DNA from 4 places in the Streptomyces sp. NPDC046716 genome. Region 2 is predicted to be linked to each of the others. Evidence: riboswitches for the same ligand, from Rfam matches in the RefSeq annotation. Region 2 holds a riboswitch; each other region holds the start of a gene.
The links. Region 2 has a riboswitch for cobalamin ahead of ABZ930_RS23660 (CbtB-domain containing protein). Riboswitches for the same ligand answer to the same signal wherever they lie in the genome.
Positions count from the first base shown of each region.

Region 1: another riboswitch for cobalamin. It lies ahead of ABZ930_RS14905 (cobalamin biosynthesis protein); the one in region 2 lies ahead of ABZ930_RS23660 (CbtB-domain containing protein).
Region 3: another riboswitch for cobalamin. It lies ahead of ABZ930_RS18280 (ABC transporter substrate-binding protein); the one in region 2 lies ahead of ABZ930_RS23660 (CbtB-domain containing protein).
Region 4: another riboswitch for cobalamin. It lies ahead of ABZ930_RS10765 (prenyltransferase/squalene oxidase repeat-containing protein); the one in region 2 lies ahead of ABZ930_RS23660 (CbtB-domain containing protein).

Region 1 covers NZ_JBEYYU010000016.1:64,317-69,341, forward strand. Annotated here, with positions in the region: gene ABZ930_RS14885 (class II aldolase/adducin family protein) at 1-55, opposite strand, end outside; gene ABZ930_RS14890 (lysozyme) at 235-978, shown strand; gene ABZ930_RS14895 (inorganic phosphate transporter) at 1,193-2,470, shown strand; gene ABZ930_RS14900 (hypothetical protein) at 2,487-2,708, shown strand; cobalamin riboswitch at 2,966-3,098, shown strand; gene ABZ930_RS14905 (cobalamin biosynthesis protein) at 3,157-4,092, shown strand; gene ABZ930_RS14910 (cobyric acid synthase) at 4,089-5,025, shown strand, end outside.
Region 2 covers NZ_JBEYYU010000032.1:56,620-61,644, forward strand. Annotated here, with positions in the region: gene ABZ930_RS23645 (DUF742 domain-containing protein) at 1-244, opposite strand, end outside; gene ABZ930_RS23650 (roadblock/LC7 domain-containing protein) at 237-1,082, opposite strand; gene ABZ930_RS23655 (ATP-binding protein) at 1,079-2,320, opposite strand; cobalamin riboswitch at 2,822-2,959, shown strand; gene ABZ930_RS23660 (CbtB-domain containing protein) at 2,999-3,220, shown strand; gene ABZ930_RS23665 (CbtA family protein) at 3,246-4,001, shown strand; gene ABZ930_RS23670 (histidine phosphatase family protein) at 4,090-4,683, opposite strand; gene cobF (precorrin-6A synthase (deacetylating)) at 4,903-5,025, shown strand, end outside.
Region 3 covers NZ_JBEYYU010000022.1:19,941-24,965, reverse strand. Annotated here, with positions in the region: gene ABZ930_RS18290 (lytic polysaccharide monooxygenase) at 1-498, opposite strand, end outside; gene ABZ930_RS18285 (alpha/beta hydrolase) at 686-1,369, shown strand; cobalamin riboswitch at 1,446-1,647, shown strand; gene ABZ930_RS18280 (ABC transporter substrate-binding protein) at 1,714-2,742, shown strand; gene ABZ930_RS18275 (iron chelate uptake ABC transporter family permease subunit) at 2,754-3,761, shown strand; gene ABZ930_RS18270 (ABC transporter ATP-binding protein) at 3,758-4,543, shown strand; gene ABZ930_RS18265 (helix-turn-helix domain-containing protein) at 4,566-5,025, shown strand, end outside.
Region 4 covers NZ_JBEYYU010000010.1:153,116-158,140, forward strand. Annotated here, with positions in the region: gene ABZ930_RS10760 (SCO2322 family protein) at 1-629, opposite strand, end outside; gene ABZ930_RS10765 (prenyltransferase/squalene oxidase repeat-containing protein) at 626-1,861, opposite strand; cobalamin riboswitch at 1,951-2,073, opposite strand; gene ABZ930_RS10770 (SPFH domain-containing protein) at 2,493-3,635, opposite strand; gene ABZ930_RS10775 (hypothetical protein) at 3,649-3,894, opposite strand; gene ABZ930_RS10780 (MBL fold metallo-hydrolase) at 4,025-5,025, opposite strand, start outside.

The DNA of each region.
Region 1 (5,025 bases), on a different contig from region 2:
GGGCCGTGGCCAGCAGCTCTTCCCAGGCCTGTGCGTGATCTGCCGGATCCGTCATGGCGGCATCCTGCCAGCCGGGGAGGGTCCCGGCCGAGTGCGGAACGAAGGAGTCCGGTAGCTCCGTTATGGGCACGTATCCCCCTACTGAGGGTGATTGGCTGGGGTTCGACGGGCACGTCGGGATCTTCCGGTAATCTCTGGGGGATTTGTCATGCACGTCGCCATTCGGGGGGAAATATGGCTCGTGACAGCAAACCGTCCCGTCGTCGTGCGCTCCTGTTCGCGACGGTGACCGTCACCGCACTGACCATGGGGGCGACGGTCCTGACGGAGCTGCCGGTCCAGGCGGCGGCGAGGCCGAGGGGTCACGACGTCTCGTCGCACCAGAAGCATGTCGACTGGTCCAAGACGAAGAGGAAGGGGGCCAGGTTCACCTATGTGAAGGCGACCGAGTCCACGACCTACAAGAATCCCTACTTCTGGAAGCAGTACGACGGTGCCCGCGGCGCCGGCATCATCCGGGGCGCCTATCACTTCGCGGTGCCCGACAAGTCCTCCGGCCGCGCCCAGGCCGCGTACTTCGTGCGCAACGGCGGGGACTGGAAGGCGGACGGCTGGACTCTGCCGCCCGCGCTCGACATCGAGTTCAACCCGTACGACTCGCACAAGTGCTACGGCATGAGCAAGCGCAAACTGGTCGCGTGGATCTCGTCGTTCAGCGTCGAGGTGCTGCGGCTGACCGGCCGGCACCCGGTGATCTACACGAACTACCACTGGTGGAAGATCTGCACCGGCAACAGCGGTGCCTTCGCGGTCAACCACGCCCTGTGGCTCGCGCGCTACGACCAGAGCGCGGGGGCGCTGCCCAGGGGATGGTCGTACTGGACCTTCTGGCAGTACGACAACCGCGGCGGACTGCCGGGTGACCAGAATCTCTTCAACGGGTCGATGGCCCAGCTGAGGAGGTTCGCCCTGGGCTAGCCGGAACAGGGACCAAAGTCCCACGGAACCCGGTATTCCGGGGCTCCGAGGGGTCTCGTCCCGGGCCGATCCGGAGTCAATGCCACCACCACGCGCCAAGCGGAGTGACGGCGCTCCGGATCGGGTCACCGCAACGCCCAGCCCAGTTCATCTTCCGTTCACCCGGCGTGCTTACGTTCGAACCGCCACTGACGTCCAACCGAAGCCTGGGTAAATGGAACACATCACGCTGCTCCTTGCGATCGTGATCGTTACCGCACTGGTTTTTGATTTCACCAACGGTTTCCACGACACAGCCAACGCGATGGCGACGACCATCTCGACCGGCGCCCTGAAGCCGAAGACGGCGGTGGCCATGTCCGCCGTGCTGAACCTCGTCGGAGCGTTCCTCTCGGTCGAGGTCGCCAAGACCATCTCCGGCGGCATCATCAATGAGGACGGCCTCAGAACAGAGGTCATCTTCGCGGCGCTCGTGGGCGCCATCCTCTGGAATCTGCTGACCTGGCTGCTCGGTCTGCCGTCCAGCTCCTCGCACGCCCTGTTCGGCGGCCTCATCGGCGCCGCGGTCATGTCGATGGGCTGGTCCTCGGTCGACGGCGGCACCGTCGTCACCAAGATCCTGCTTCCCGCGGTCGCCGCGCCGATCGTCGCCGGCCTCGCCGCGATGCTCGCCACGCGCCTGACCTACCGGATCAGCGCCAAGACCGACGCGAAGGCCACCGCCAAGGGCTACCGCGCCGGCCAGATCGCCTCGGCCGGACTCGTCTCGCTGGCGCACGGCACGAACGACGCGCAGAAGACGATGGGCATCATCACCCTCGCCCTGATCACCGGCGGAGTCATCGCCCCGGACGCCGACCCGCCGCTGTGGGTCATCGTCTCCGCCGGCACGGCCATCGCCCTCGGCACCTACCTCGGCGGCTGGCGGATCATCCGCACCATGGGCAAGGGCCTCACCGACCTCGCGCCGCAGCAGGGCTTCGCCGCCCAGACCTCGGCCGCGACGGCGATCCTCGCCTCCTCGCACATCGGCTTCTCGCTCTCCACCACCCAGGTCTGCTCCGGCGCCGTCATGGGCTCCGGTCTCGGCCGCAAGGGCGGTGTCGTCCGCTGGTCGACCGCGACCCGGATGTTCGTCGCGTGGGGTCTGACCCTGCCGGCCGCCGGTCTGGTCGGCGCGGGCGCCGAGTTCCTCACCAAGCAGGGCCCGTGGGGCGTCGGTCTCACCGCCGCGCTGCTCGTGGTCGGCTCGGGCGTCATCTGGAAGCTCTCGCGCCGTGACTCCATCGACCACACGAACGTCACCGATGACGAGGTCGGCAGCGCCGCGGCGCCGGCCGCGGAGCCCGCGGGCGTCGTGACCACGGCCATCGCGGCGGTCACCCCGCCGCCCGTCGGCACCCTGGTCACCGGCGAGTCCGAGGAAGTCAAGGCGACCATCCCGGCCCCCGCGCCGGCCGACCCCGCGCGCCCCGCCGGCGCCACGCTGTAAGGAAGCAGGACCAGCTATGAAGATCGACTGGGCAGCTCTCGGCTCCGTGTTCGGAGTCAGCCTCGTGGTCACCGTGGCCCTGGTGGGCCTGTTCACCCTCGGCATCGTCGGACTCTCCAAGAAGGAGTCGGCGGCGCAGCGGGGCGACTCGGCGACGCTCGTCGTCTCCGGCGCGTACGCGTGCTTCGCGGCGTGCGCGGCGGCCGTGGCGTACGGGATCTTCCTGATCGTGGCCTGATCCACGGCAGTCATTTCGGCGGGCCCGGACCTTTCTGGTCCGGGCCCGCCGTGTCTGTGTGCGGTGCGGCCTGTCGTGTGTCGGGTGCCGCTCTCGTCGTGGCCGGTCGCGCAGTTCCCCGCGCCCCTGAAACGAGCTTCGCTCGTCCAGGGGAACTGCACGGCCGGCCACGGCGGTGGCAAGCGGGGCGCGAACCGCTGTGGACCTCCCCACACTCTCCCGCCCCAGGTCAACAGCAAGTTGACGCACCTTCGCGGAGCGTGGTGCACTGCCAACGCCATATACGGCAGCAGGTGAGGAAGCCGGTGCGAATCCGGCGCGGTCCCGCCACTGTGAGTCCCCGGTCACCCGGGGACGAGCCAGGAACTCCCGCTGCCGGTCTCGTCGAACCAGGGCGTGGACACCCTGAGTGAGGACAACTACCGCCATGTTCGCCCCGCGCGGCGTCATGCGGCCCGGGCGCGTGTTCGCGTACGGGGCCGCCACAGGACTGTTGAGCGATCTGCTCGTCGGTGATCCGCGCCGTGGGCATCCTGTCGCCGGGTTCGGGCGGGCCGCGGGCGCCGTCGAGCGGGTGCTGTGGCGGGACCACCGCGGCTGGGGCGCGCTGCACACCCTGGTCTGCGCCGGTGGCGCCGCCGCCGTCGGAGCCGCCGCCTCGCGCGCCGTACGCCGCTCCCCCGCCGCCGCCGTCGCGCTGACGGCCGCCGCGACCTGGGCCGTGGTCGGCGGGACCTCGCTGGGCCGGGAGGCGCGGGCGATCGGCTCCGCGCTGGAGGCCGGGGACGTCGAGCTGGCCAGGGAACTGCTGCCGCGGCTGTGCGGGCGCGACCCGCAGGGCCTGGACGCGGACGGGATCGCCCGGGGCGTCGTCGAGTCGGTCGCCGAGAACACCTCCGACGCCGTGGTGGGCGCGCTGGTGTGGGGCGCCGTCGGCGGGGTGCCGGGGCTGCTCGCCTTCCGCGCCGTGAACACGCTCGACGCGATGGTCGGGCACAAGTCCGTGAAGTACCGCCGGTTCGGCTGGGCCTCGGCGCGCTTCGACGATGTCGCGGGCTGGCCGGGGGCCCGGCTCACCGGCGCCCTCGCCGTCCTGGCCGGCGGGCGGCCCCGCGCCGCGCTGGCCGCGTGGCGGGCGGACGCCGGCCGGCACCCGAGCCCCAACGCCGGGGTCGTCGAGGCCTCCTTCGCGGGCGCGCTCGGGGTACGGCTCGGCGGCACCCTGTCGTACGCGGGACGGGTCGAGCACCGGCCGGTGCTGAACGCCGCGGGGCGGGCGGTCCGGGTGACCGATGTGGAACGGGCCGCGCGGTTGTCGCGGCGGGTGAGTGTGCTGGCGCTGGGAGTCTGTGTGGGCGGGCGGTTGCTGTGGGGTCGTCGATGAACCGGGGCGGGCTGCTCGTCGCGGGCACCACCTCCGACGCGGGAAAGAGTGTCGTCACCGCCGGGATCTGCCGGTGGCTGGTGCGGCAGGGCGTGAAGGTAGCGCCGTTCAAGGGGCAGAACATGTCCCTCAATTCGTTCGTCACCCGCGAGGGCGCCGAGATCGGGCGGGCGCAGGCGATGCAGGCGCAGGCCGCCCGCGTCGAGCCGACCGCGCTGATGAACCCGGTGCTGCTCAAGCCCGGCAGCGATCGCAGCAGCCAGGTCGTGCTGATGGGCAGGCCGGTGGGCGAGATGAGCGCGCGCGGCTATCACGGCGGGCGGCAGGCCGCCCTGCTGGACACCGTCGTGGGATGCCTGGAGGAGTTGCGGGGCAGTCATGACGCTGTGATCTGCGAGGGCGCCGGGTCCCCGGCCGAGATCAATCTGCGGCGGACCGACATCGTGAACATGGGCGTCGCGCGCGCCGCCCGGCTGCCGGTGCTGGTCGTCGGCGACATCGACCGGGGCGGGGTCTTCGCCTCGTTCTTCGGTACGACGGCGCTGCTCGCGCCCGAGGACCAGGAACTGCTCGCCGGGTATCTGGTGAACAAGTTCCGCGGTGACGTGAGCCTGCTGGAGCCCGGCCTCGACATGCTCAAGTCCCTCACGGGGCGCGACACTTACGGCGTTCTGCCGTATCAGCACGGCCTCGGCATCGACGAGGAGGACGGGCTGCGGGTCTCCCTGCGGGGCACCGTGCGGGAGTCCGTGGTCGCGCCGCCGGTGGGCGAGGACGTGCTGCGGGTCGCGGTGTGCGCGGTGCCGCTGATGTCGAACTTCACCGACGTGGACGCGCTGGCCGCCGAGCCGGGTGTCGTCGTGCGATTCGTGGACCGGGCCGAGGAACTCGTCGACGCGGACCTGGTGGTCGTGCCGGGCACCCGCGGGACCG
Region 2 (5,025 bases):
CCAGCGGCAGATGGGTGTGTCCGGCCACTTCGGCCACGGACAGGAATCCGTTGGCCACCAGGTCGAGGACGGTACGCGCCTCGGGGGACAGCCCACGCGCGGCGGTGTCCGCGTCGCGGGCGGCCGTCACCAGGGCGGTGTGCGCGTACTGGTGATCCGGCGGCAGGGCACGCCCGTTCGTGATCACGAAGAGCGGTACTAAGGGAGAGGTGAGTTCCGGTCCCTCGTCGGGCTCCTCAGACATCGCCGACTCCCCCTCCGGGTGCGGAGCGCGCGGTCAGTTCGGGCACTGCCTGGTGGAGCCGGGTGGTGAACTCCTCGATATCGCAGTCGTGTTCGGCGGACGCGGCGAGGAAGGCCCCTTCGCCGGCGGCGATCAGGAAGATCCAGCCGTGCGAGAACTCGATGACCGTCTGCCGCCACGTCGCGTCCGCGACGGGACCCGCGAACTGGGCCGTCACCCGGCTGTAGGCGTGGATGCCGGTCATGGCGGCGGAGATGGTGTCCGCCAGGTCCCGGCTCATCGCGGAGGTCGCCCCGCGCGGCAGTCCGTCCCCGCCGAGCAGGACCGCGTGCCGGGCGCCGTGCACGTCCGCCACCGCCCGGTCCAGTTCGGGGAGCACGAATCCCGATCCGCCGCCAGCCTCGTGCCGCTCCGCCGCGGCGGAGCCGCCCGCCCCGAGCTCGTCGGTCGGGACGCGGGGCGGCGAGGTGAGGTTGTTGCCCAGGCGGGCCACCAGCCGGTGCATGCGGAAGGAGATCTGCTGCATGTCGACGTCGGGCTCGGCCGCGGCGGCCAGGTAGGCGCCCTGCCCGGCCCCGATCAGGAAGATCCAGCCGTGGTCGAACTCGATGACCGTCTGGCTCCACTCCCCGTCCTTCGCCGAACCGGCGAAGTGGGCGGTGGCGCGGCTGAGGGACTGCATGCCGGCCATCGCGGCCGAGATGGTGTCGACGTCCTTCGGGTCGAGGCCCTCCGTCGAGCCGCGGGGAAGGCCGTCGGCGGACAGCAGAACTGCGTGCCGTGCCAGGGGCACGTTCTGCACGATGTCCTGGAGCATCCAGGACAGGTCTGGCGTCATTCGTCTTCAGACCCTTCGGCGGACGGCGTGTCGATCTTGCGGGCCGAGAGTGTGCCGCGCTGGAGGGCGCCCAGGCTGCGGCCCGAGGTGCGCGGAGCTCCGTCGGCGGATCCGAACGCGGGCCGGCGGGGCGACGCGTCGGGCACGCTCGCGATGGGGGACTGGCGCTCTCCCCGCTTCGGCAGGCCGTGCACCGTGCGCTTCGGGGGCTCGGTACGCGTCTCGGAACGGGTCTCCGCCGCCGGCTCGGGCTGCTCGACGGGCGGTTGCTCCTGGGGAGCCGGGGTCCGACGGATGCGGCTGACGGGCGCGTCGGCCCTCGGCGGTGTCTCCTCCATGGTCCACAGCTCCTCGGGCAGCAGCACGACGGCGCGGACACCGCCGTACCGGGAGACTCCGGTGACATCCACCTTGAAGCCGTACTGGCGGGCGATCAGACCGATGACGGGGAAGCCGAACTTGGGCTGGGTGCCCAGCTGCGACAGGCGGGGAACGTCGTCACCGGAGAGCAGCGCGGTCGCGCGCTGCCGGTCCTCGTCGCTCATGCTGACGCCCGCGTCGTCGATGACGATGCACAGGTTGTTCTGGATGCGCTGGAAGGTCACCTCGATCGGTGCGTCCTGCTGAGAGAAGCTGGCAGCGTTGTCGAGGAGTTCGGCCACGGCGAGGGCGACGGGCGCGACCGCGGACGCCTTCAGCGCGAGACCGGTCTGCTGCATGATCGCGACCCGGCTGAAGTTGCGGATCTGGCCCTGGGCACTGCGCACCACGTCGTAGACGCTGGCCGCCCGGTTGCGACGGCCGAGGGGCGCGCCGCACATCACGGCGATGCCCTGGGCCTTGCGCGCCATCTGGGCGTTGGAGTGGTTCACGTCCAGGAGGTCGCTGAGGACGGCGTGCCCGCCGTACCGCTGCTGCACGCCGTGCAGCAGAGTGGTCTGCTCGGCCGCGAGGCTCTGCAGGAAGCTGGCCGCGCCCTTGAGGACCGCCTTGGTGTTCTCCTCGGCGTCTTCCTTCGCGGCCAGGATGGCGCTCTCGCGCTCGGTCCAGATTCTCTGCAACTCGGCGGACGAGCCGTGGAGTTGACGTTCCAGAGCACTCACCTGCTGACGCAGATCGGCTTCTGACCGCTGCTTCTTCGCCGCGAGCGCTCTACTGCGGATGGTGAGTGCCACAACGGCGGCGACTGATATCGCCGCTATCACAACCAGGCACCACACCAGTGCGTCTCGTGTCATGGAAACCTTTCTCGGCGCATGGCGACAGATGCACTTCGTCAGGGCCCGCGACACGGCCCAGAGCGTCACCCGACCGACGATGCACACACGCGGGCACATCGCAAGGAGGCGCGCGGAACGAGTGGATCAAGATCGCGGATGCCGGGATGCTATCACCGTGATCGACCCTCAGATTCCGCTTGGTCAGCGGCCTTTGGGGTCCGTGAATCGCGAGCTCATCCGCGTGCGGCGCGCCCGCGGGACCTGCCTCGACGGCCCGGCGTGGCGGCGCCACCTGGATCAATGCGGGTATTTGGACGGCGCGTTGACAAAAGTCGACTCAACCCATTGGTGACTGGGTGCGGGGGCACCCCCAGGGGGTACGGGGTTTCGATGTGTCCGCGTTGTGCCACCCAAAGGCTGTTTCCGGCCATCGGGGTGCCGCAAGTTGGCCGGAAGGCGCAGGCGGTGCGCACGAGGCGGCCGCACCGCCGGGCGGGCCCGCGCGCTCTTGGCCATGCACGCGACAGACGGTAATGTCGTGCCGTTATCGACGACGGTCGACGGAAGCCGGTGAGAACCCGGCACGGTCGCGCCACTGTGATGCGGGACGCCCTCGGCGTGCTGCGAGTCAGACCCGTGACGGTCGTCCATGTGCACCACCGAGACGGGACGCGAACTCCCGAAGGAGGCCCTGCCATGGCGCAGCACGTCGCCCAGCCGACCGCCACCACTCCTGCCATACCGGCCAAGCTGCCGTTGAAGGCGATCGCCCCCTGGGCCGCGTTCTTCGGCATCCTGATGCTCGTCCTGCTGTACTTCGTCGGCGCCGAACAGGGCGCCACCTCCGTGTTCAGCGGAGCGGGTGTCCACGAGTGGGTGCACGACGCCCGCCACCTGCTCGGCTTCCCCTGCCACTGAGAAGGCGGAGGAACGTCGTACTCCCATGAACTCCACCACCGTACGCAACCTGCTCGTGCGGGGCATGCTCGCCGGTCTCGCGGCCGGCGTGCTCGCCCTCGTCATCTCCTACTGGCTCGGTGAGCCGCTCGTCGACAAGGCGATCGGCTTCGAGGAGTCCCACGCCGGCCACTCGCACGGCGACGAGGCCGAACTCGTTTCCCGCGGCCTGCAGTCCACCGCCGGACTCGCCACCGGCGTCCTCGTCTACGGCGTCGCCTTCGGCGGCATCGCCGCACTCGCCTACTGCTTCGCGCTCGGCCGGGTGGGCCGCTTCGGCCCCCGCGCGACCGCGCTGCTGCTGTCGGGCTGCGCCCTGCTGGCCGTCTACGTCGTACCGTTCCTGAAGTACCCGGCCAATCCGCCCGCCGTCGGCAACGCCGACACCATCGGGAAACGGACCACCCTCTACTTCCTGATGATGGTGCTCAGCGTCCTCCTCGCGATCGCGGCGACCATCCTCGGCAAGCGTCTCGCGCCACGCCTGGGCACCTGGTGGGCCACCGTCGTCGCCGTCCTCGCCTTCGCCGTGGTCGTCGGCCTCGCCTTCCGGTTCCTGCCCGTGATCAACGAGGTGCCCGAGCACTTCCCGGCCGCCGTCCTCTGGCGCTTCCGGCTCTCCGCGCTCGCCATCCAGATCACGCTGTGGACCGGGTTCGGCCTGCTCTTCGGCGAGTTGGCCGAGCGCCTGCTCGACCCCAAGCCCGCCGAGGCCCGTCGGACGGTCCCGGCAGCGAACTGAACCGGCCGGCCGAGCAGCAGGGCCGAGCCGGACGAGAGGGCCCGCGGAACCTTCCGCGGGCCCTCTCGCGCCGCCCGGGCGCCGCCGGTCAGTTCTCGCCGACGAGAGGCCGGCCGCAGCGCAGGTTCCAGCGGCCGCCGCGGCCACTCAGCTCGGTGACGGTCAGCGGTGCCACGTCGCAGCGCCAGAACGCCGACAGGGGCGCGCCCAGGGCGTGCACCACGGCGGCCCGCGCCAATTCGGGCTCCACGACACCGATGACGAGCCCGCCGTCCGGCACCGCCGCCTCCCCGTCCAGCGCGTCCAGCCATCGGGACACCCGCGCGCACACATCGGCCACCGACTCCCCGCCCCCGGCGCGGAATTCCGGATCCCCGAGCCACCGGCCCACGTCCTCCGGCGACGTCCCGCTCACTTCGGCCAGGGTCCGGCCGCGCCAGCTCCCGGTGTCCGGAGCGGCCAGCGCGTCCGGCGCGGTGGCCGGACCGAGCCCCAGCAGCCCGGCGGTCTCGCGGCAGCGCCGGCTCCCGGACACCACGGCCAGCGCGGGCGTCGGCAGCGAGGAGGCCGCGGCGCGGGCGGCCGCACGACCGGCTTCGTCCAGCGCGGCCCCGTCGTCGAACCGGGCCTGGCGCAGCGAGGCGTTCAGAGCGGGCGGGACGAACCAGACTCGGCGGCTCACGAGACGTTCCTTCCGGGAGGCGGGGCTTCGGCGACGCGCCGGGCGCCGGCCCCTGTTCCGTGGCGGGGCTCGGCGCGGGGAATCTAGCATTCGGCCCGAACCGTGGAATCCGTACAGGTCAGGGCGGTAGGACCGGAGCGTGTGTCGGGGTCGCCGGGCGGAGCGCGAACAAGGGGCCCGCAGCGGGGCCGCGCGCCGCCGACTGCGAGACTGTGCGTCATGGGCACGCAGAACTCGCAGGGCACGGAGCAGCGCACGATCCTCGTCATCGGGATCGGCGCCGGTGACCCCGACCACCTCACCCTTCAGGCCGTGAAGGCCATCCGGCGCGCCGACGTCTTC
Region 3 (5,025 bases), on a different contig from region 2:
CTGCTCCAGGTCGGCCCAGCCCAGTGGCTGCTGGGGATCGAAGCCCTCCTTGGTGACGTACACCTCGAACCTGCCGGGGTGCTGGGCCCAGTTGCTGTACTTGACCTGAAGGGTGGCGCCCGCCGTGAGGTGGGTGAGCGGCCAGTCGGTGCGGGCCGCGTTGTAGGGCGAGAAGTCGTACGGGCTGCGGTCGCCGGCGCTGCACAGGGTGCCGTCCGGGACGTAGCCCGCGCCGCGCCCGCCCGCTTGGGAGTCGAGGACCGCGAACCAGTTGTACAGCGGTGCGGTGCCCGCCTCCTGGACGGCCGCCTTGCAGGCGGGGTTGGTGGGCATCTGGGTGGAGGAGTTGGCGAGCAGGTCCTTGTAGCAGAGGTAGGTGCGCGAGCCGGGCATCAGGGCGACACCGTGCGCGGCGGCCGGGGACGGCACGGCCAGTACGGCGGCGACTGCGATGCCTGCCGCTCCGGCCAGCGCGGCCGCGCGGGAGGGAACCGTCATGGGACTGTCTCCTTCGGGAGGGCTCCGACGAGCGGTACGACCCGTAGTCGGCGCCACCACGGATTCGGTTGCCGCGCGGCGGGCGCCGACGGTCCGTTTCCGGCCGGTCCGCGATGACGTAGCCTCGCGGGATCAACTGATCTTCACGGTCGGCGCGTGGGCCGGCCGGGGCGGGGAGCGCGGAGGCATGCCGGAGCGGCGCACGGTGCGGGTGTCGGGGATCTCCCTGTCCTACGAGGTGTCGGGGCCGCCGGACGCCGTGCCGCTTCTGCTGCTGCACGGTCTCGGGGAGGGCGCGGCCGACTGGGCGCAGGTGGCACCGGAGTTCGCCCGCGACCACCGGGTGTACGCCCTCGACCTGCGCGGGCACGGGCAGAGCGACTGGCCGGACCGGTACTCCCTGGAGCTGATGCGGGACGACGTGACCGCGTTCCTGGACGCTCTGGGGCTCGACCGGGTGCGGGTCGTCGCGCACTCCATGGGCGGCGTGGTCGCCTGTCTGCTGGCGGCGGCCGCGCCGGAGCGGGTGACGCGGCTGGTTCTCGAGGACGTCCCGCTGCCCCGCCCGCGGACGCCTCCCCCGCTGGTCCGCCCCGACGGGGACCTGGCCTTCGACTGGGAGATGGTGGTGGCGGTCAGGCGGCAGCTCGACACACCGCCCGCGCACTGGGCGGACCTGCTCGCCGCGATCACCGCCGAGACTTTGGTGGTGGCGGGCGGGCCGCTGAGTCATGTGCCGCAGGACGGCGTCGCGGAGCTGGCCCGGCGGATTCCCGGCGGGCGGCTGCTGACCGTCCCGGTCGGCCACCTGGTCCACCGGGAGGCTCCGGAGGAGTTCGTCACGGAGGTCCGCGCGTTCCTCGGCGCCTGACGCAGGGTCACCGGCGGGCGGCCGACGTCGGCCCGCGCTCCCGAAAACCCCGGCGGCGGGAGCCTCGCCCGGCCCGTGATACTTTCGCCGGGCCAGTCGTACCTTTGCACGATCTTGCTCGTGCACGGGTCAGGGAATCCGGTGCAAATCCGGAACTGACGCGCAGCGGTGAGGGTGACGGGCGGAGCCACAGCCACTGGGCCGGTGACACGGTCTGGGAAGGCGCTTCGCGCGGACGACCCCGAGTCCGAAGACCTGCTGGCGGCCTCCGGGGCGTTCCGCGGCCGGGGGTGGACCGTAGACCGGCTCCGCGTATGAGCCCTGGACGCAGAGGATTCCCCGTGCTGCCCGCCCGTTTCACCCGTCACGTCCGCCGTGCCGCACCGCTGTTGGCCGCTGCCCTGCTCCTGACCGGGTGCGGAGGATCGACCGGCACCGACGCGAAGCCGGGACGCGGGGTCACGGTCGACAACTGCGGTACGAAGGTACGCGTCGACCACGCGCCGAAGCGGGCCGTGGCCCTCGACCAGGGCTCGGCGGAGATCATGCTGTCGCTCGGTCTCGCCGACCGGATGGTGGGCACCGGCACCTGGACGGACCCGGTCCTCAAGGGGCTCGAGAAGGCGAACGCGAAGGTGCCGCGGCTCGCGGACCGCTATCCGTCCTTCGAGAAGGTCCTGTCCACCGAACCCGACTTCGCCGCGGCCTCTTTCACGTACACGCTCAGCAAGGGCGGGGTGGCGTCGCGCGAGAAGTTCGCCGAACTCGGCGTCCCCACCTATCTCTCCCCCGGCGACTGCGCCGGCAAGGACAACAGCGGCGACGGCGACGGCGCGCGCACCAAGGCGCTCACCCTCGACACGGTCTACGGCGAGATACGTGACCTGGCGCGGATCTTCCACGTGGAGAAGCGGGGCGAGAAGCTCATCGACACGCTCACGGCCCGCGTGGAGAAGGCGACTTCGGCCGCCGACACGTCGGGCGTCAGCGTGCTGTACTGGTTCGCGAACTCCGACTCCCCCTACATGGCGGGCTGTTGCGGCGCTCCGGGTGTCATCACCAAGGAGCTGAAGCTGCGCAACGTCTTCGACGACACCCACGACGAGTGGCCGCAGATCGGCTGGGAGACCGTCGCCGACCGCGATCCGGACGTCCTCGTCATCGGTGATCTGACCCGCCGCTCGCAGTCGGCCGAGTCCGCCGCCCAGAAGATCAGGTTTCTGGAGTCGGACCCCGTCACGAAGAACATGACGGCGGTGCGGGAGAAGCGGTACGTGCGGCTGAGCGGGCAGGACATGAATCCGACGATCCGCACCGTGGACGGGCTGGAGAAGGTGGCCGCCGCGGTCGGCGCGTTCGGTCTCGGCCGGTGAGTGCCGCGACGCTGCGCTCCGGTCTCTACTGGGCGGCGGGGGTGTTCGCGCTGTTGGCGTCCGTCGCCGTGGCGATCACCTTCGGGCCCGCGCGGATCGGGGTCGGCGACGTGTGGTCGGCGGTGGGCGCGCGGCTCGGCTGGGGCAGCTCGGACCTGTCGCCGATCCGCGACGGCATCGTATGGAATCTGCGGCTGCCGCGGACGCTGCTCGCGGCCGTGTGCGGGGCCGGGCTCGCCGTGTGCGGCACGGTGCTGCAGGCGCTGCTGCGCAATCCGCTCGCCGATCCGTTCGTGCTGGGGGTGTCCTCGGGGGCGTCGACGGGCGCCGTGCTCGTCGTGGTCCTCGGAGTGGGCGGCGGCGCCCTGTCGGTGTCCGGCGGCGCGTTCATCGGCGCGGTCGTCTCGTTCGCGCTGGTGCTGGTGCTCAGTCACACCCTGGGCGGCACGACGGACCGGGTGGTGCTCAGCGGGGTGGCCGCGATGCAGTTGTTCTCCGCGCTGACCTCGGTCGTGGTGCTGACGGCCGCCGATGCGGAGACCACGCGCGGCGTGCTGTTCTGGCTGCTCGGCTCGCTCGGCGGCGTCGGCTGGACCGAGGTGTGGCTGTGCTGCGCGGTCCTGTTTCTCGCGCTGGTGGTGTGTCTCGGGTACGGGCGCACGCTCGACGCGTTCGCCTTCGGCCCGGAGGCGGCGGCCGCGCTGGGCGTCCGGGTGGCCCGGACCCGGCTGATCCTGCTGTGTGTGACGGCGCTGCTGACGGCGGTCCTGGTGAGTGCGGCGGGTGCGATCGGCTTCGTCGGTCTGGTGCTGCCGCACGCGGCGCGGGCCCTGGTCGGGCCCGGGCACACCCGGCTGCTGCCGGTGACGGCGCTCGCCGGCGCGGTGTTCCTGGTGTGGGTGGACACGGCGGCGCGCACGGTCCTCGCGCCGCAGGAGGTTCCGGTGGGAGTGGTGACGTCCTTGATCGGTGTGCCCGCGTTCGTGCTGGTGCTGTACCGGCGCAGGGCCGTCCGGTGACGGGCGGGCTGCGCGCGGAGCGCGTGTCCCGGTCGGCCGGCGGCGCACTGATCCTCGACGGGGTGGCGCTCGCGCCGCGCCCCGGCACCGTGACGGGCCTGCTCGGCCCGAACGGCTCGGGCAAGTCGACCCTGCTGAGGCTGCTCGCCGGGGTGCTCGCCCCGGACTCGGGTGTCGTCACCCTCGACGGCGTGCCGCTCGCGGACGTATCGCGCCGCACGGTCGCGCGGCGGATCGCCGTGGTCGAGCAACAGACCGACACCCAGGTCGAGTTGACGGTCGCCGACGTGGTGCGGCTCGGCCGGATCCCGCACCGCCGCGCCTGGGCTCCGGCGTCCGCGGCCGACGAGACCGCGGTCCGCTCCGCGCTGGAGCGCAGCGGCCTGGCCGACAAGGCGCACCGGCTGTGGCACACCCTGTCGGGCGGCGAACGCCAGCGGGTGCAGATCGCGCGCGCCCTGGCCCAGGAACCGCGCGAGCTGCTGCTCGACGAGCCGACCAACCACCTCGACATCCAGCACCAGTTGGAACTGCTCGACCTGATCACGGGCCTCGGCCTGACGAGCGTCGTCGCGCTGCACGACCTGAATCTGGCCGCCACGTACTGCGCGCAGGTCGTCGTGGTGTGCCGGGGCCGGGTCGTCGCGGCGGGCGCCCCGGAGAAGGTCCTCACCGAGGAGTTGATCGCGGACGTGTACGGGGTCCGCGCCCGGGTGAGCGTCCCGGAGCCGGGGATGCGTCCGCACATCCGGTTTCTGGGGACCCTCGCGCGCGATTCCTAGGAACGCTCACTACTCTGTGCCGATGCCCGACGCACTCGCCGCCGCCCTGCCGTCCGTACGCCAGCTCGCCGACGCCCTCGGCCCGGGCGCGGCCTGGTCGGGACAGGTGGACACGCCGGTCGCCGACGTCGTCGTGGCGGGCCCCGACGAGCCGCTGGACGATGTCGCGGGGGCGCTGGTGCTGGGGGTGGGGGTACGCGCCGACGAGGCCGCCGCCTTCCTCGGCGCGGCGGCGGTGGCGGGCGCGGCCGCCGTGGCGTTCAAGGTCGGCGACGGCCTGCTCCCGCCGACCACGAAGGACGCGGCGGAACGGGCGGGTGTTCCCCTGCTCGGTGTGCCGGCCGGGCTGCGCTGGGACCGGGCCGAATCCGAGCTGCGGGCGGTGCTCGCGTACGGCGGCCGGCCCGGCGCCGACAGCGGCCGGGACCTGTTCTCGCTGGCCCAGACCGTGGCGACCCTGACCCGGGGTGTGGTCAGCGTCG
Region 4 (5,025 bases), on a different contig from region 2:
TTGGCCTGCCAGATCGCCGCGCCGCCGAGCACGACGACGGCGACGACGCCCGCGAGGACGCCGACGGACGGCAGCGAGTGGCTCGACTTCTTCGCGGGTTCGGTGGCACTCGGCGAGTGCTTATGGCCGCTGACCTGTTCGCCGCAGCCGGACTTCGGATACCCGGAGATGGCGCAGAGCAGGGCGCTGCTGTCGTAGCGCAGCGGCTTGGCGACGGCGGCCAGCGCGTCCGCGGCGGTCGCGTCCTCACCGACCCGGGCGCACGCGGTGCGTGCCTTCGGCGGGGTCTCGCCGTCGGGCGCGTCCTCGGCCGTGCCGAAGTCGATGACGACCGCGACCCGCTTCTTCCCGTCCTGCGCGCCCGTGTCGCCGCAGACCGCGTCGAAGTCGGCGGCCCCGCGCGGCTTCGTGGCGTCCTTCGAGTCCGCGCTCACCGCGAACCGGAACCCCTCGACATCGCCGTCCGACGGGCGGCTCTGGCCCGGGCCCATGGTCGCGTACGTCCACGAGCCGCCGTCGTTCTCCCAGAACGACCAGTACCGGTACCCGGCGGCCTGCGCGGGCGCGGCGACGGCGAGCCCGAGGACGGCCACGAGCAGGGCGAGCGCCAGCCGGGCGGCGCGGCTCACTTCTGCTGCTTCTTACGCCCGCTGATCAGGATTCCGGCGCCGACCGCGGCGATGAACATGACGCCGACGATCCACCAGGACACCCCGCTGCCGCCGTCGTCCTTCTTCTCGTCACCGGAGTCGGCGGCGGACTTCGCGGAGGCGGGGTCGGGCCCCGTCTTGTTCAGCGCGCTCACCAGGTCGGTGCCGCCGAAGTCGCGCGGGTCGTTGCCGGTGGCGTGCGCGGCGAAGATCAGCTGGGCGTAGGCGGCGGGTCCGGCGCCCTTCGCCCAGTCCTGCGCGTTCTTCTCCAGCCAGGCGTACGGGTCCTTCGTGTACTTGATGCCCTCCGCGGCGGCCACGGCCGTGACCGCGTCGGCGGTGTTGCCGTAGTCGGGCTGGTCGGTGGCGCCGGCCAGCTGCGACTTCAGGTACAGGTGCGTGGAGAGCTGGTTCTGGAGGTAGACGGCGCCGTTGTGCGCGATGCCCTCGGAGGTCTTCGCCTGCTCCCCGTCCTCGCAGGTGTACGCGTCCGGGGCCGTGCCCTTCTCGGCGGCGAAACCGGAGCCGAGGGCGCCGAGCACACCGGCGGCGGTCGCGTCGGCGTTCGCCGTGAGCTCGCCCTTCTTGTCGGGCTGGTAGGCGAGCGCGCCGCCGTCCTTGCCCTCCGAGCAGGGCAGGGTCAGCGTGCCGAGGGCGTCGAAGCCGGACTTGCCGGTCGAGGACCGGACCTCGGCGGGCTCGTCGCCTGAGGTGGACAGGGCGCCGAGCACGACCGCGGTGGAGTTGCCGTCGCTGGCGCCGCCCGGGTTGTAGCCCCAGCCGCCGTCGGCGTTCTGGTTCTTCTTCAGCCAGGCCACGCCCTTGGCGACCTCGCCGTCGCGGCCGCCCACGGCGGCCAGGGCCTGGACGGCGGCGGCCGTGCTGTTGCTGTCGACGGGCGTCTTCGCGTCGCAGGCCTTGCCCGGCTCGGCCCGGAACGCGGCGAAGCCGCCGTTCTCGCACTGCTGGCCCGCGAGCCAGTCGACGGCCTTCGCGGCGGGCCGGACGTCCTCGGTCTTCTGCGCCACGAGGGCGAGGGACTGGCGCCACACGCCGTCGTACGTGGGATCGGCGGACCCGTACAGGCCGCTCGGTACGACGACCTTGGGGGACGCCGAGGGGGAGGCACCGTCCGCGAGGGCGGCCGGCGCCGCCGCGCCGCCGATCACGACGGTCGCGGCCACGAGTGCGGCGCTGCGGCGAATGTTCATGCTGGGGCGGGTGCCTCTCCCTGCGGGGAGCCGGGCGGCACGGCACGCTCTGCTGGTACCGGGCGGCTCCAGCTCCGTATGCCTCGACGGTTCTGAGCCGATCATGAGGCGGGTGAGGCAATCCGGCTGTGACGGTTGCGGGTCAGCGCCGGACTCCCACCGGCTTCCCCTCACACACGCTTGATGACGACGCCTTCACTGTACCGGGCGCCGTGTTTCGGGGTCGTCCGCGGGCGGCTCCGCCGGGGACCCGGCCGCACTGGGTTGTTCTTCGTGTGCGGCTCCGGTGGGGGTTGGTCGCGCAGTTCCCCGCGCCCCTGGGTTGTTCTTCGTGTGCGGGCCGGTGGCCGCTTCTCGCGCCGTTCCCCGCGCCCCTGGGTTGTTCTTCGTGTGCGGGCCGGTGGCCGCTTCTCGCGCCGTTCCTCGCGCCCCTGGGTTGTTCTTTGTGTGCGGGCCGGTGGCCGCTTCTCGCGCCGTTCCCCGCGCCCCTGAGATGCGCACTTCGTGCGGCATCTCATCGCGAGAGGCGCGGCGGAGCCGCAGCCTCCGGGGGAAGGCTGCGCGCAGCGCATGCCTTCAGGGGCGCGGGGAACTGCGCGACCAGCCACGACGAGAGCCGCGGCCGAACGCGTCAGCGGACCTCGACGGGGCCGTCGTCGCCCCGGTAGCGCTCGACGGCGGAACCGGGGTCGTCCGTCGCGCCGAGGTTCTTGCGGACCGAGTCGAGGATCGTCAGCCCCTGCCCGACGAGCCCGGCGGCGATCTCGCCGAGCCCATCGGCCCCGTTCAGGACGTTGACATTGGCCCCGGCGAGCCCGGCCGACGCCTCCTTCACGATCTGCGGCAACTGATCGATGAGCATCCGGTCCAGCGCGACCCGGTCGTACGACGCCGCCGCCTCGGCCTGGATCTTCATCCGCTCGGCCTCGGCGAGGGCGAGCACCCGGATCCGCTCGGCATCGGCCTGCGCCGGCTTCACGACCTCCGCGATCAGCTCCTTCTCCCGCAGCTCGGCCTGCTTGAGCGCCAGCTCGGTCTGCGCGGCGAGCACCTCCTGCTGCGCGTGCGCCCGCGCCAGCGGCCCGGCCTGGTCGGCCTGCGCCTTGGCCCGGTCCACCTCGGCGCTGAACTCGGCCTGCACGACCGCGGTCTGCCGCGCGAACTCGGCCTGCTTGCGGGCGGCAGCCTGCTCCGCCTCGACGGAGGCCTGGTTGGCCTGCGCCTGCGCGATCTTCGCGGCACGCTGGATGGCGGCCTTGTGCGGCTGCGACATCGCCTCGATGTACCCGGTGGCACCGTCGTCGATGGACTGGATCTGCAACGAGTCGACGTGCAGCCCGATCTTCGCCATCTCGGCCTTCGAGGTGTCGAGCACCTCCGTCGCCAGCTTCTGCCGCTCGGTGACGATCTCCTCGACGGTCATCGAGCCGATGATGGAGCGCAGGTGACCGGCGAAGATCCGCCCGGTGAGCACCGACATCTGCTCCTGGTCGGACAGGAACCGCTGCCCGGCGTTGACGATCGACTCGTGGTCGTTGCCCACCTTGAAGGCGATGACGGCCCGCACGGTCAGCGCGATGCCCTGCTTGGTGACGCACTTCTCGACGACTTCCGCCTCCGCCATGGCCAGCGACAGGAAACGGGTCTTGCGGAACACGGGCAGCACGAACTTCCCGTGCCCGGTGACGACGCGGAACGGCGCTCCCCCAAGTCCCCGCCTGCCACCCGAGATCAACATCGCCTCGTCGGGGGCGGGAACGCGATATCCGAACATCCTTGACGTCTCCTTAGCGGGCGCCGCCGTCGCCGTCGGCGAGGAGAGGATCGGTCCAGGCCATGACCACGACCTGCCGGGTGCCGCGCGACTCGATCACGAGCACGGTCGTCCCGCGCTCCAGAGGCTCGTCGGACCACGCGAGAAACGTCTCGGTCCCGCCCCTGACCCGCACCAGCACCTCGCCCGGCCCTCCGGCACCCCGTGTGCCGAGCACCAGCTTCCCCGTACAGCCGACCACAGCCTCGTCCGGCGCCATCGGCGGCCGCCCCCTTGTCGTTCCAGCTCAAGTGAGCTCTTGGCCAGGACCATACGCCTGCGCGTGGGGCCCGACCATCTACGCGCGGCAAAGATCCGCCGGCCGTGACCGGCCGCCCGGTGACGTCGGATCAGGGCGCCGCGACGTACGCCACCGGGTCGCTGCCGACGGCCGTCTCCACCCGCCCCAGCTTCACCAGCCGGCGCAGATGCGCCTCCGCCTCCGACACCGCGATGGTCCGCGAGCCGAAGGGGATGTCGGCCCACGGCCGGTTCCACTCCATGCGCTCGGCGAGCTGCCAGGGGGTGAGCGGCTCCGCGAGGAGGGTGAGCAGATCGGTCAGCCGGGACTCGTGGTGCTCCAGCAGTTCCCGTACGCGGGCGGGCGCGTCGGTGAAGGTGTGCTGGTGCGCCGGGAGGACCTCGGCGGGGGCCAGCCGGCCGACCCGTTCGAGGGAGTCGAGGTAGTCGCCGAGGGGGTCCGTCACGGTGGCGTCGTCCGGGTCCTCGTAGAGGCCGATGTGCGGGGTGATGCCCGGCAGGATGTGGTCGCCGCTGAACAGGCGCCCGTTTCCCGGGAGTTGTGCCGGGTGGTCCTCTTCGAGGTGCAGGCAGACATGGCCCGGGGTGTGGCCCGGCGTCCAGATCGCGCGGAGCCTGCGGCCCGGCAGGGGGAGCAGGTCGCCGGGGGTGATGGTGCGGTCGGGCAGCGCCGGGTCGAGGCCGGGCAGGCGGCGCGGGGTGCCCTCGTCGCGGGCGCGGGCGATCGGGGCCACGTGCGCGTCGGGCGCCCCGGCGGCGATCAGCTTCCTGGTCATGTACGCGTACCAGCGCGACGGGTCGTTCTCCCGGGTGCGCCGCACCACCGCCGCGTCCGCCTCGTGCATCGCGATCCAGGCGCCGGACGCCTCGCGCACCTTCGCCGACAGGCCGTGGTGGTCGGGGTGGTGATGCGTGATCAGGACGCCCGTGAGGTCGCCGACCGACGTGCCGCAGTTCGCGAGCCCCGCCGTCAGCGTGTCCCAGGACTCCGGGTCGTCCCAGCCGGTGTCGACCAGGACCGGCCCCGCGTCGGTGTCCAGTACGTAGATGAGCGTGTAGCCGAGAGGGTTGTCGGGGATCGGGACCCGGA